Regions from separate parts of the Desulfosediminicola ganghwensis genome, predicted to be linked through region 1. Evidence: riboswitches for the same ligand, from Rfam matches in the RefSeq annotation. Region 1 holds a riboswitch; each other region holds the start of a gene.
The links. A riboswitch is a leader RNA that binds a small molecule or an ion and turns the genes downstream of it on or off. The one in region 1 is predicted to bind cobalamin.

Region 2: another riboswitch for cobalamin. It lies ahead of FCL45_RS02285 (sirohydrochlorin cobaltochelatase); the one in region 1 lies ahead of FCL45_RS09760 (AIR synthase related protein).
Region 3: another riboswitch for cobalamin. It lies ahead of FCL45_RS11175 (sodium:solute symporter family protein); the one in region 1 lies ahead of FCL45_RS09760 (AIR synthase related protein).

The regions. Positions count from the first base shown of each region.
Region 1 covers NZ_CP050699.1:2,310,443-2,314,653, forward strand. Annotated here, with positions in the region: gene FCL45_RS09750 (ABC transporter ATP-binding protein) at 1-928, opposite strand, end outside; gene FCL45_RS09755 (ECF transporter S component) at 948-1,457, opposite strand; gene FCL45_RS09760 (AIR synthase related protein) at 1,468-2,208, opposite strand; cobalamin riboswitch at 2,301-2,492, opposite strand; gene FCL45_RS09765 (hypothetical protein) at 2,967-3,353, shown strand; gene FCL45_RS09770 (ABC transporter permease) at 3,420-4,211, opposite strand, start outside.
Region 2 covers NZ_CP050699.1:529,139-533,349, reverse strand. Annotated here, with positions in the region: gene FCL45_RS02290 (alpha-keto acid decarboxylase family protein) at 1-437, opposite strand, end outside; gene FCL45_RS02285 (sirohydrochlorin cobaltochelatase) at 623-1,615, opposite strand; cobalamin riboswitch at 1,736-1,942, opposite strand; gene FCL45_RS02280 (TRAP transporter substrate-binding protein) at 2,107-3,192, opposite strand; gene pta (phosphate acetyltransferase) at 3,920-4,211, shown strand, end outside.
Region 3 covers NZ_CP050699.1:2,622,670-2,626,880, forward strand. Annotated here, with positions in the region: gene FCL45_RS11170 (ABC transporter substrate-binding protein) at 1-698, shown strand, start outside; gene FCL45_RS11175 (sodium:solute symporter family protein) at 775-2,655, opposite strand; cobalamin riboswitch at 2,793-3,009, opposite strand; gene FCL45_RS11180 (ABC transporter substrate-binding protein) at 3,510-4,211, shown strand, end outside.

The DNA.
Region 1 (4,211 bases):
GGTTGAGATGCATCGCAAGGGTTGTTTTACCGCTGCCGTTGTGTCCGACCAGTGCAAGAAAGTCCTGTTGCCGGATCTCCATGCTGATGTTTTTCAGTACCGGTGTTTCGGGGCGATATGCAAAGGAGAGGTTTTCAACAGTCAGGACGGTCGGAGCTTCGTTGCTCGAAAGAACTGGTGGCAGCGTACAAGGTACGGAACACTCTCCTATGCTATCGGCTTCTTTCAGCTCACCATCCTTTAGGAAGAGCACCTCATCTACCAGGGGATGACTTGTGGGAAGCTGCTGGTCCACAATAACGAGACTAAGACCCTCTTCACGTTTAAGCTTGAGCAGCAAATCATAGAGATTTCTGCGGCCTGCAGGATCTAATTCTGAAGATGGTTCGTCGAGAATCAGCACCTGAGGCTTCATCAGCAGTACACCGGCGATAGCCAAACGCTGCTTTTCTCCTCCTGACAGCTGGTATGTTTCTCTGCCCTCATAACCTTCGAGCCCAACTGCCTGAAGAACAGAGGGGAAATCTGAAACGATTGTCTCTTTGGCGATCAGGAGATTGCGAGGACCAAAGATCAGATCTTCATAAACATTACGGCCAACAATCTGGACCTCCGGATCCTGAAGAACAAAGCCAATGTGCCTGGAGAGAGTTTGGATTCTGTATTTGGTTACATCCATCCCGGCTATTTCAAGCTGACCGCTAAAATCCCCTTCAACAGCCTGCGGAATCAGACCTTTGAGACAATAGCAGAGAGTTGTCTTGCCAGAACCTGATTCACCTCTTACAAGGGTGCATGTGGCGGGTGAAAGCTGAAAGCTTACATCGTTTAAAGCCGGGACGTCCCCTGTCCTGTATTGAAAAGACACCTTGGAAACAGATATAGCCGGGCCAATATCTGTTGTAATTGCGTGTTGTTGTTCAGTCATGGCAAATGTTGGGAATACATCAAATCAGTTTGCCCTTTTTCAAGCTTTTATACGCAATTGCGGCGACTAATATATTGAACAGAGATCCTGCAATGAGAAATGGCATAATTCCAAGAGCAGCACCCACACCACCTATAAAGACCATGGTGAAAGCGGAAACCACCCCGTTGAAGACCACACCGGTTAAAACTGCTGGCCAAAGCCCAAGTTTTTGTTTGATAAAGCGAACCAGTATCGCCCAAAGTGCCATCTGTAATCCGATGAAAAGGTGGAGAGGTAACCCTAAGGGAAACCCGACAACTCCAGCTGTGAGCAGATGTCCGATAAAAATGACAGCAGCACCTTCAACATACCCGAAAGCCAATGCACAGAAATAGCCGGGGGCTGAATCAAGGCCGATCGTGCCCACCGGGCTGGGAATTTTAATCATCGCTCCAACTGCACTGAGAGCAACAAATATCGCAATGTATGCAGCACGTTTTACCAGGCGCACATCATTCTTAAGGTCTGGGGCGGTAATATCTTGCATAGCAAACTCCTTAATCAGATTTCATGATGAGTTGACCAACGGGATAAATTTCGAAATGATTCAAATCTTCTATAGATTCAGGGCTAGAAAAAAGAACGCAGGTTGAAGGACCTGCTGATTTTGCAAGGTCCAGTTTGCAACCTTGGGCGGCATCGAAAATGGTTCCAGACTGTCTTGCCAGTAATTCAGCTTCTGCCCTGATGCCCCTTGAGCCAACGGGAAGGATATCATGAATCAGTGGATGTGGTCTCAATTGTGTCACGGTGCCGCTGTGTATGATATCCATGCAGCCTGAATCAATGACTTCTCCTCCTAGTCTGGGTACTCCCAGGCAGAAAATTTTGTCTGCCGCTTCTGATTGGGCAATCTTGAGGTCACGTGTCCTGCAGGTCCCTGTGGCACCAATTCCAAGACCCGTCTGCCGCGTCTCAAAGTTTTTCTCGGTGCTCACGGCAAGCTTTACATCAGGATGACCACTCAATTGCAGTTCCTTTTTGATACCCCGCAATATTTCGTCTCCAGTTGGGCTGGGTTCCGCACAGATAGAGACTGTCATAGCAACAGGTGAGGCCCCCACGGCTACAAGCTCCATGAGGACTGTTCGAGCGGTCAGGCGGCCAACAATTTCCGGCGGAGCGTTAACGAGATCCAGCTCCTTGCTGCCAACCGATCCACAGGAGTCGCAGGCAATGACCAGGGAAATACCCGATCCTATATCGATAACTTCTACATCTCGTCCTCTGTATCCCATTAACAACCACCATATTGTAAAAACAAAAAAAGCTCATAGCTGTTACCCCATGAAGGGTATAACAACCATGAGCTTTACCATTGATCATGATGCATGCGTGAATCTGACAGGCAGGCTTCCTGACTCGGTTTCATCGAACAATTGCGCCTTCCCGTAAAATACAGTGGCTTAATGCAGTGTTCTCAACCTTACAGTGGCGGGACCGTTCAGGTTTTTCACCTGATTTCCTTTTATCCGTCTTCGTTTGTCATTGCAAAGACAGCACCTGTAGCATGTATATTAAAGAAATATCAAATATTTTTGTGATGAAAAGTCAACCGTTTTTCCGGTTTCCCTTGCCCACCAAGTCGATTCTGCAGGTCAGTGAAAAGCCCGAACAGTGGAGTTGATATCATAGAAAAGCCAAAACCTATACTGCCGTGAACTGATGCTGCAAAGAAGAATATCGCTGCTGCCGGCAGCAACAACTCCCAATTTACCTTCCATTGGCTATCGCCTCGCGTACACAATCTTTTCACAATTGGTTACAGCCACCTGAATGCCCAGGCAGCGTTGACCTGGAAATGATGATGTAACTATTCGATTTTATAAAGGTTGATGTAGGGTTTTGTTATTGCTGGCAGGTGTCTGGGAAAAGATGTCCGGGGGAGCGAAAGCGGCGCTATTGCAGATGGTCCTCCCGATTGCGGTGGATAAAAAATGCTCTATCTTTTGGATTGGTTTGACCTCAGGTAACATTTGATTTTGGAGTTTGCATTATGAAAAAGATAGCGAGCAGTATTGTGATTATTCTAACGATGGTTGTTTTTATATGGCCATCATCAGTTTTCGCAAATGGGAGAGGTCCTCACCATAAACCGCAGAAGGTATACAAAAAGCATAAGCCGGTTCAGTTGCTCAACTATAACGAGAAAAGGCATTACAAACATAATCCCGCTCACCTGCCCAGCTATCAGGCGAGAAACTACCCCAAGGCACCGTTTCGGTACTATCATCATCCTCGATCCTACCAAAGGAATCATCTACCTTCGGTAGCAGCATTTGCAATGACTGCAGCTGTATCCTATGCGATCATCGACAATAGGTATTATCGCCAGCAGGGAGATACGTATATCTACTTGGAACAGCCGCCGGCCTATCGCTAGCGGTTAGGGATGTGTAGCTTGTGTAGAGAGCCGCAAAGTGAAGAATTCATCCACTTTGCGGCTTTTTTATGCGTTTTCCTTTTTCTTTAGCAGCAGATTGATGACTGCAAAGGTCGAGGTGGTGATAATCAGCAGAAAGGACACTGCATTGATGATTGGGGTGGAGCCGTCCCGTACCTGCAGGTAGAGATTGATCGGCAAAGTTGTCTCTGAACCGACCAGAAACAGGGTAGTATTAAAATTCTCAAAGCTCATCAGAAAGGCCACCGCGCCGCTGCCGATGAGGGCCGGGCGAAGATAGGGCAGGGTGATATAGCGGATCACCTCCAGCCGGGTTGCTCCCAGGTTGAGGGCCGCTTCTTCCAGGCTTCTATCAAACTTTCTCAGTCGGGCAGAAACAACTAGCAGCACAAAGGTGGTAATGAAGGAAAATTGCCCAAGCACCACCAACCAGAAGCCGGGACGAAAGAGGGGGATATCTATGCCAAAGGTGTCTTCGAAATAGATGCCAAGGCTGTTGGCGGTCAGCAGTATTGAGATACCCAGAATAACCCCGGGAATGACCAGCGGGGTTAATGCCAGAAACCATAGTCCACGTTTCCCAGGGAATTCTTCATGTTCAAAGAGAAATGAACCTGCCGTTCCTACGATAACTGAGAAAAGAGATACCCAGAAAGCGGTTTGGCTGGAGACCCAGAGCGACTGCATATTTGAGCGGTCATGGAACAGGCCTATTCGTTCCGGACCATCGCTAAAAAACCAGTCGAGAGAGAACCCATGCCAGGGCAGTGCCGGAAAGTTCGAGTCATTGAATGCCAGAACGCAGGTGACCACCAGCGGGGCGAAGAGAAAAACATA
Region 2 (4,211 bases), 1.8 Mb from region 1:
ACGCGATCAATTTCGTCTGCTGCGGTTGCTGCTTCGTTAAGTGCTGCTGTGGCGCAGGTAACCTCTTTGAATATTCTATGCTGACTGCCATAATCTTTTACAAGGTGATGAAAAGAAGGCTCAGTTTTTCTCCCGCAGACATTAGGTGCGCCACTGATGACCACGACCGGTGAATTTTCGGCATAGGCCATGGCCATCGGGTTGATCATATTGAGGCCGCCGACGCTGTAGGTGGTAAGCACGGCACCAAAACCTTTGAGTCGGGAGTACGCATCTGCAGCAAAAACACAGCTGGGTTCATGAGTGCAGACAACTGTTTGCATGCCATAAGCAGCCTGTTCCGCGTAGAGAGGAAGGGCAAAATCACCAGGAATGCCAAAAGTACAACGAACGCCGTACTGTTCAAGGCGACTGAAAAGATAATGAGAAAGTTTCATTATTTCTCCCTGTAAGATGGAAAGGTAAAAGAGCACGTACCTTAACTATACTTCATTTTTGGCAGGCTCAAGAAATGACTTGGGGACGGTAGGAGGAGGGCAGAATAAAAAAAACGGGACATCAGGTAAAATCATGATGCCCCGTGGCGGGTGTTCAGGGTTGTCTGAGCTAGATATCCGGGTTCTTATCGTATCTCTATTCCTGCCTCGTTGGCGGCATCGGCGATATGGGAGACAAATATTTTGGCGAAGTCATCATTTGACCCGAGCCCCTGCAGTATCGGAGTTACTTCATAACCTGCCTGGACCAGGATAGATTTCCAGGAATCCTCCTCATCACCTGCCATATCGTTGACAGCATGGTCTCCGGCAACGATCATAAAGGGAACCAGGGTTACCTGTTTTTTATCTGATTCTTTCATCTGGGCGAGCACGTCTTCAACGGACGGAGATCCTTCAACAACCCCAATATACGTTTCGATGTCAGGATAGAGTTCGCGCATTTTCTTCTGAGTTTCGGCATAGATGCCAGTCGACCAGTATTTATTGCCATGGCCCATATATACCAGCATGGAGTTATTTTTCCGGGCCTGTTCAACGTTGCCGGCCAGGGTCTGAATAACCTTGTCCACATCCTCATGGTATGGGTAGATGTCGCCGGGCTTACCGAGTGCCGGACGGCCCATAACAATAGAATTAATAGGCTTCCAGCGTTCTTTCATGGTGTTGATGGAGCCCAGCGCATTGACGTATTGCTGCAGGTCGTATGACTGCTCCATATAGAAAATGTGGGTGGGTTGGACGATGATGTTGGTGTAGCCATCTTCTAACAGATCTCCAACGGTGGCGATAAAGTTCTTTACATACAGCACTTCTTCGGGGATCCCTTTGTCGAGCCACTGCTGAGGCTCTGCCTGTCGTTGTTTCCAGACCCGGCGAATAATGTTTGAGGTGAAGGTGATGCGGACCTCGGTTTCCGGATAGGCACCCCGCACTGCATCGGTGATATTGGTGATCGATTGTAAAGCGGCGGGTACGGTGCTACCGAAATGGGCAACGACTATGGCCGTCTTGGGGTTGGCATGGTTGCCGGTTTTGCCTGAAGAAAAAGCACTGGTGGAGCTGAAGAGAAGCAGCATGAGGGTAACTGCAAGATACAATGAGCGGCTGAATTTCATAAAATTCTCCTGGATTGTGGCCGGGTGTTCCGAACCTTTACGTTGATCAGAATGATCAAATGATCCGGGGATGCCCTGTATCACCACGTATCTAGGTCAATTCTCCTTGTCCACGGAAGAATCGTCTCTGTTTTCCAGGCAGGTCTTCTGACTTCCGGATCAATCGTTTACTGCGTCTTCCCAACCAGGAGTGATGAAATATTACAAACTCCATAAACGGCCAGTGACATAATTGCAGTAATTGTCCCCGGTTACAGCGGCGGGCCCGTCCCTGATTTACACAGGGTTCCCTCTTCGGCACAAAGGCACCTGAAAACAGCAACATTTTGAATGGAGAAAGCTCAAAAGTCAATATTTATTTGACAATGATTAGGAGCATTTGTGGTATGCAGACGGTGAGATGGGTGGCAGGAAATGGGGCTGCCGGATGGGAAGTAAACTCCGGCAGCCTGTAATGTGTGAGGCGGGGGTACGGGAAGATACCTGTACCTTTACTCCTCAGTCAAGGCTTTGGCTGTCTGCAGGTAGTTGTACTCTGAAATGTTGATCCAGGCTCTTGCCTTGGCCATATATGCACGCTGGGACTCAAGTACTTCTTTAAAATCCGGATTTTCAGCTGCATATGAATCATACAACTCATCTGCAGCCTGTTTCATGGCCTTGAGAACAGGTGTTGGAAAGGTCTTCACTTCGATATTCGGGTATTCCGTTTTCATCTGGGCCCAGGCGTCTACGCTGCCTGCAAAATTATCGGTATACATATCGGCGGTGACCGCTTTCATGGCGGCTATCAACATGGTCTGATATGATTTGGGCAGTTTTTCAAAGGCGTCCTTGTTGATCAGAAATTGCAGCTCTGTGGCAGGTTCATGCCAGCCGGTATAGTAATATGGGGCGATCTTGTGAAAGCCCATTTTGATATCCATGGCGGGGCCGACCCACTCAAGGGCATCGATTGTGCCGCGATCAAGAGAAGTATACAGTTCACCCGGGGGGATATTGGTTACATTGACACCAAGCTTGGCAAAGACTTCACCGGCCAGCCCTGGAATACGCATTTTGAGGCCATTCAGGTCTTCAAGGGAGTTAATTTCTTTCTGAAACCAGCCACCCATCTGGACACCGGTATTGCCACCGGGAAAGCTTAGAACACCAAACTTGTCATAAGTCTTTTTCATTAATTCCATACCACCGCCGTGGTAAAACCAGGCATTCTGCTCATTGACGTTCATGCCAAAAGGTACGGTGCAGAAGAAGACAGTGGTGATATCCTTACCTTTCCAATAATAGGAGGCAGTGTGTCCCATTTCATACTGGCCGCCTTTGGTCATATCGAGGATACCCAGAGCCGCTTTATGCTTTTCGGCCCCTTCAACACGAATGACAAAATTGCCGTCACTCATTTCTTCCACCATCTTGGCGAGATTTAATGGCGCTGTGGCAAATGGGGTGAGGGTTGAGGACCAGGTCATTGCAAGTTTCCAGCGGATTTTCTTTTCTGCCAGTGCAGATGTGGCAGGGAGGGTGCAGATTGTCAGGGCAAGGCAGAAACTAAACAGACGCAGAAACACTTTCATGAGTTCTCCTCCTTTGGATGAAAGGCTTAACTTCAGTTGAAGAAGTAGCTGCTAACATACCTGAAATGAAAATGACAACGATACTGCTGTAGTTACCTGGCAGAACCCCCAAGCCGATTGGTTCCGGCAATCGGTCGATAACTGAATATAGGTATATACCCTTTATTGGTCAGGTAAAAAAGAAAAAAAGAGGTCGTTGTATGTCAGGGAAGAGGCTTGAAGCGAGGTGGAACGGTTGAATCGAAAATGCAGAACAAAAAAGGTCAGACCATTGCGAAAATAAAGGTCGTACCAATGCGTGCAATGTGATCGGAACTCAATATCAAGGGGTTGGCCGTGGACTGTGATCTGCTGATCTTCAAATGATTAGAGGCGAAATGGTAAAACAGTAGAATATCTAGACGAAAGGCAATGCACTGGGCGAGATGTGGTAACTTGGTATTATGGAAAACCTGGTTTCTATCTGAAATGGCGTGAAAAGTATTGTTTCTCCCATGCTTCTCGGATAATATGTCAGCCGATTTCAGATGATATATTGTGAGTGTGTTTGCGTTGTCATATGCTCTTCTTCCTGTTCTGGTGGTGCAGCAGGTTTTGGTGATTATACTTCCAGTAATTCAACGTCGTTTTGCATGCTGCCGCCATCCATATCATCTGTTGTCAACATACGACGGTAAACGAGATCATGCTTTCAGGTTGTTTTTGCTTAGAATAAAACGGAGAGACTATGTCGACCAATTTGTATATCACGGCCACAGAAGAGCGGAGTGGGAAGTCGGCTGTTCTGCTTGGAGTGATGCAGATGTTGCTGAAATCAATTGATCGGGTTGCTTTCTTCCGTCCGGTGATTCAGGAACCAGAGCCGGGTTGGGAAGATCCGGTAATCAATCTGGTCATTGAGCACTTTGATCTGGATATCAATTACGACGATGCCTACGGCCTCACTCTTCAGGAAGCGCAGGAGTTGAGCAACTCCGGCCAGGAGGCATTGCTTCACGACATCATCTTAAACAAATACA
Region 3 (4,211 bases), 310 kb from region 1:
GACTCTTTAATTATTTGCAGGAAAAAGGGCTGAGCAAAATCGCGCTACTTTCAGCCGCAGATGGTTTTGGTAAAGATGGTGCCCGCTGGATGGATAAACTGGCTGCAGAATATGGAATCGAGATCGTTGCCCGCGAATCGTTCGGTACCCGGGACACTGACATGACCGCCCAGTTGACCAAGGTGAAGAATGCTCAACCACAAGCCATTGTTGCCTGGACAATCGGCCCGGCAGGCTCCATTATTGCCAAAAACAAGGCACAGTTAGGTATTGAACTTCCACTTTTTCAGTGTCATGGTCTGCCTGATCCCAAGTATATCGAGCTTGCCGGCAGCGCCAGTGAAGGAGACCGGATGCCTGCCACCAAGCTGATGGTGGTGGACGAACTGCCGGATAGTGACCCGCAGAAAGCCATTATTCAGGAATTTGTAACTCTTTATAAAGAAAAAGGGTACGATACACAGTTCCCGATCAACACGCACTCCGGTTACGCCTGGGACGCTATTATGATGGTGGCAAACGCGATTGAAAAGGTGGGTACCGATCGAGAGGCGATTCGGGCTGAGATTGAAGGGACGAAAAACTATATTGGTATCTCAGGTATCTATAATATTACCGAAGAAGACCATAACGGACTGGGAGTGGACTCCATGGTCATGGTGCAGGTGAAAAATGGTCAGTTTGTAATGGCCAGATAACCTGCGATTCTCTTCGAGTTAAAAAAATGCCCCGGTCGCATATGCGGCTCGGGGCATTTTTTTTGTATGGCCCTGTTTAATGAGGTGCTTCTGCACTTTGCATGATTTCATCGTACGCACGTGCCAGCTCACGTTTCAGCTCATGGACCGGCCTACCGTAGCCTTCAATCTCAAGGTAACCTTTCTGCACAGTTTCCCCGCAGGTGAAAGAGACGCAGGATTGGATCTCGGCTTCCGTACATCTCCGTATCGAATCCTGACCAGAGAAAACGATCCAGTGGGCAAAGCCCTGTGGAATGAGATTTACAATGCTCTGCCAGGTAAGATCCCGGGGCAGAATGACCTGGGCGCGAAGGTAAATCTGGTCCTCCTCGACGCGTTCAGTAATAGTCATTTCACGGGGGAAGACCGGCTCAGGGAAATTGTTTTGAGGGGCTGCTGCTGCCAATACTTTACCCTCATCGGCAAAAAATGGTGCCAGCCTGAATGTCGGCGATGGAGCGGTAACGAGAGATACACCAACATAAACGAGTCCACTGACAGCCATGGCGACTATAACGCCATGTCCCATCAGGATTGGATGCACAGCCTCAAGTGCGGGTGGCGCTCCGGGCAGGGTGTTGAACAGATCATAGGCTACAAAAGCGCACTGACTTAAAAAGCCGGTGCACATGGAAGCCCCTGCTCCTGCTGCGGTTCCTCCTTTCCAGTACATACCTCCCATCAACGCGAAAAAATATGAGGCACTGGCTATGAAGGTGGCGATATGGATGGCGTCGATAATCGAGTCAATCAGAAAAGAGCCAATGGTGGCGCAGGCGATGATAAGGAGCACACTCAGCCTGTTGACCAGCATCATTTCACTCATCGATGCTGCGGGATGGAAGAGTCGTTGATATATATCACGGGCCACGCATGAGGCACCAGACGCAGCAAAAGTGTCGGCGCAGGACATGGCAGCAGCAGCAAGCGCTACAGCGCAGAGGGCCACGATAATATCTGAATAGTTCTGACTGACGATGAAATGCAAAAGAGCAGGCTCTGCCTGGGCCATTCCCATGGGAAAGCCGGCCGCGGCAATATCAGGATAGATGTTTCTCAGGCCCAGAGCTATGAAGGCACAGCCTCCGAAAACAAGAGTGACCAATAAAGAGCCGAAGAGCATGCCGTTGCGTGCTGACCGGGAGTCTCTTGCTGCCCATACTTTCTGCCAGGGGTCTTGTTCAGTTATCCAGCCGGGGATGATGGCAACGCTAAAGATGAGTACCATAGGCAACCCGATTGAGAGTGGGTTCCACCAGTCCGCACCTGTGGTTGTAACCATGGTTGATATCGCCTGGCTGCTGGTTTCAGCGCCATTGCCCATGACCAGGACCGAGAAAATCAGCACGAAGAATGACAGGCAGAGAAACTGCACAGTATCGGAGGCAATGACCGCAGACAGGCCACCCAGAGTAACATAGACCGCGACGGATAATCCTACTATCAATGCAGCCTGCAGGTTGGATATGCCATAAAAGATTTGCAGCACCATGGCAAAGCCCTTGATGTCGGCCACGGCAAAGAGGATCATTACCACGATGATGATCATAGCCACAGGAGTGCGGATAAATGAACCATAGCGGATTTCCAGCAGTTCGGGCTGGGTCATGGCTGGGATTGATCTGATCTTTTTGACCAGAAGAGCGATAATCAGGAGTGCGATAATATTTGGGGCCACAAATCCCCAGACAGAGCCCATGCCAAGAAGGATAAAAAAGCCGATAACCGCCAGCATGGCTCCGGCGGTCAGCCAGGATGCGGCTGCGGAAAAACCAATGGAGAACGTTCCGGCGCTCTTGCCGGCCAATAGAAAATCCCTCACGGTTTTTTGCCTCCGGTTAAAGTAGTAACCCGTGGCGATGAGGAAAAAAATGTAGGCTCCAAAAAGAACCAGAAATATCGAATAGCTGCTCATACTCCCTCCCGGCAACCGAGGGCGACGCTCAATACTGTTATCAGACGCCGCGATGCTGTTGCCAATCTGGTGCCGGAGGGAGATAGAAAAATCCCCGAACCGACAAGTGTCAGCCCGGGGATTTACCATCTCTCCGAGAACAATAGGCTTGGCTGGCAGATATTCTGACTCGTGGATCACCCTACTTACCGCACCTTCCCGTACCGTTTACCCGATTTCAACCTGAAATTACAGCACAGTGGTATATGCGGTGTTCGTCCTCACTCACAGCGGCGGGTCCGTTCCGGAATTACACCGGATTCCCTGCGGGAACTGACCAATGGTTGATCAGCTACCCGGATCATTTAAAGATCACCAGTAAGCATTTGTAGTGTTTGTTGCTAAGCCCTTGATTCTGATTATTATGTTTCCGGAACCCGGCCTATTTATCCTGCAGAAATAGTGTATAAAAAAAAAATAGTCAAGCCGGTTTGTTGCCTGATATGTTAAAGGATTAATTGAACTCTTCGGGGATTATAGTCATCTTTATTACGGGCGCTGCCGGGTTATGGGAAAATGGTATCGTCGATTTTTGGAAAAAAATAGTGTTTTCAGGGTTTTGATAGATTTTTTTCAGGAGATGCTGATAAGGAGAAAGGGACCATGTTTCTGTTGTTGACTGCTGGGGAGTAGTTTACATTCAACTCCAGTTTGTCGATAAAAGCTGCGATGACAGTCTGATGTGGCAATGGTTTCGTGTAGGTAGGCTTCTCTTTTATTTAAATGAGTAGAGCGTTATGATCTCTGTATATGGGCATAAGGTTTTGTCAGGATTGAGAAAAAAAGCAAATGTAAGTTTGGTGTGTTCCCTTTGGGTGCTGGTACTTTTTTTGCCGCATGAGGGGGCCGCTCAACTCTCAGCATCTTCTCTGGCGATAAAGAAACTCTTTATCGTCCACAGTTATGAAGCGGGGCACCTCTGCGGTCAGCCCCAGCATGACGGTGCAATAGCGGGCCTGGCCAGATCAGGCTGGATTGTGGATGAAAATCTGGTTGTGCGCACCTATTATATGGATACCAAGCGTACCAATAATAGGCCAGCTCTTATTCAGCAGCAGGCAATGCTGGCCATGCAGGAAATAGAGCAATATCAGCCTGATGTTGTTCTCACCCTTGACGACAACGCGTTTAAGACTATTGCTCTTTCACCTAGGATGAAAAACCGGATCTTTGTCTTCAGCGGGATGAACGCTCAGCCGGAAGAATATAACCTCCGACTTAACTTTATGGTTAGCCGCGAAAAGCCAGGTGGCAGGATTACCGGTGTGTATGAAAAGCTTTATTTCTTTGAAGCGGTGCGAGTGATGTCGATCATGCATGGATATAACAAAATTCTGGTGCTGGAGGACCTTTCGCCGACAGGTAAGGCTATTTCCCGGCAGGTTGATCTTGAGTTGTCCTTGCCTGGAGATCAGTCGGAGCGAAACGTTGTCGGCGAGGTGGCCAGGAAAAAAGTTCATTCCTGGGAAGAGTTTCAGGAAATTATTGCCGAGGTAAACGATGATCCGGAGATTGGT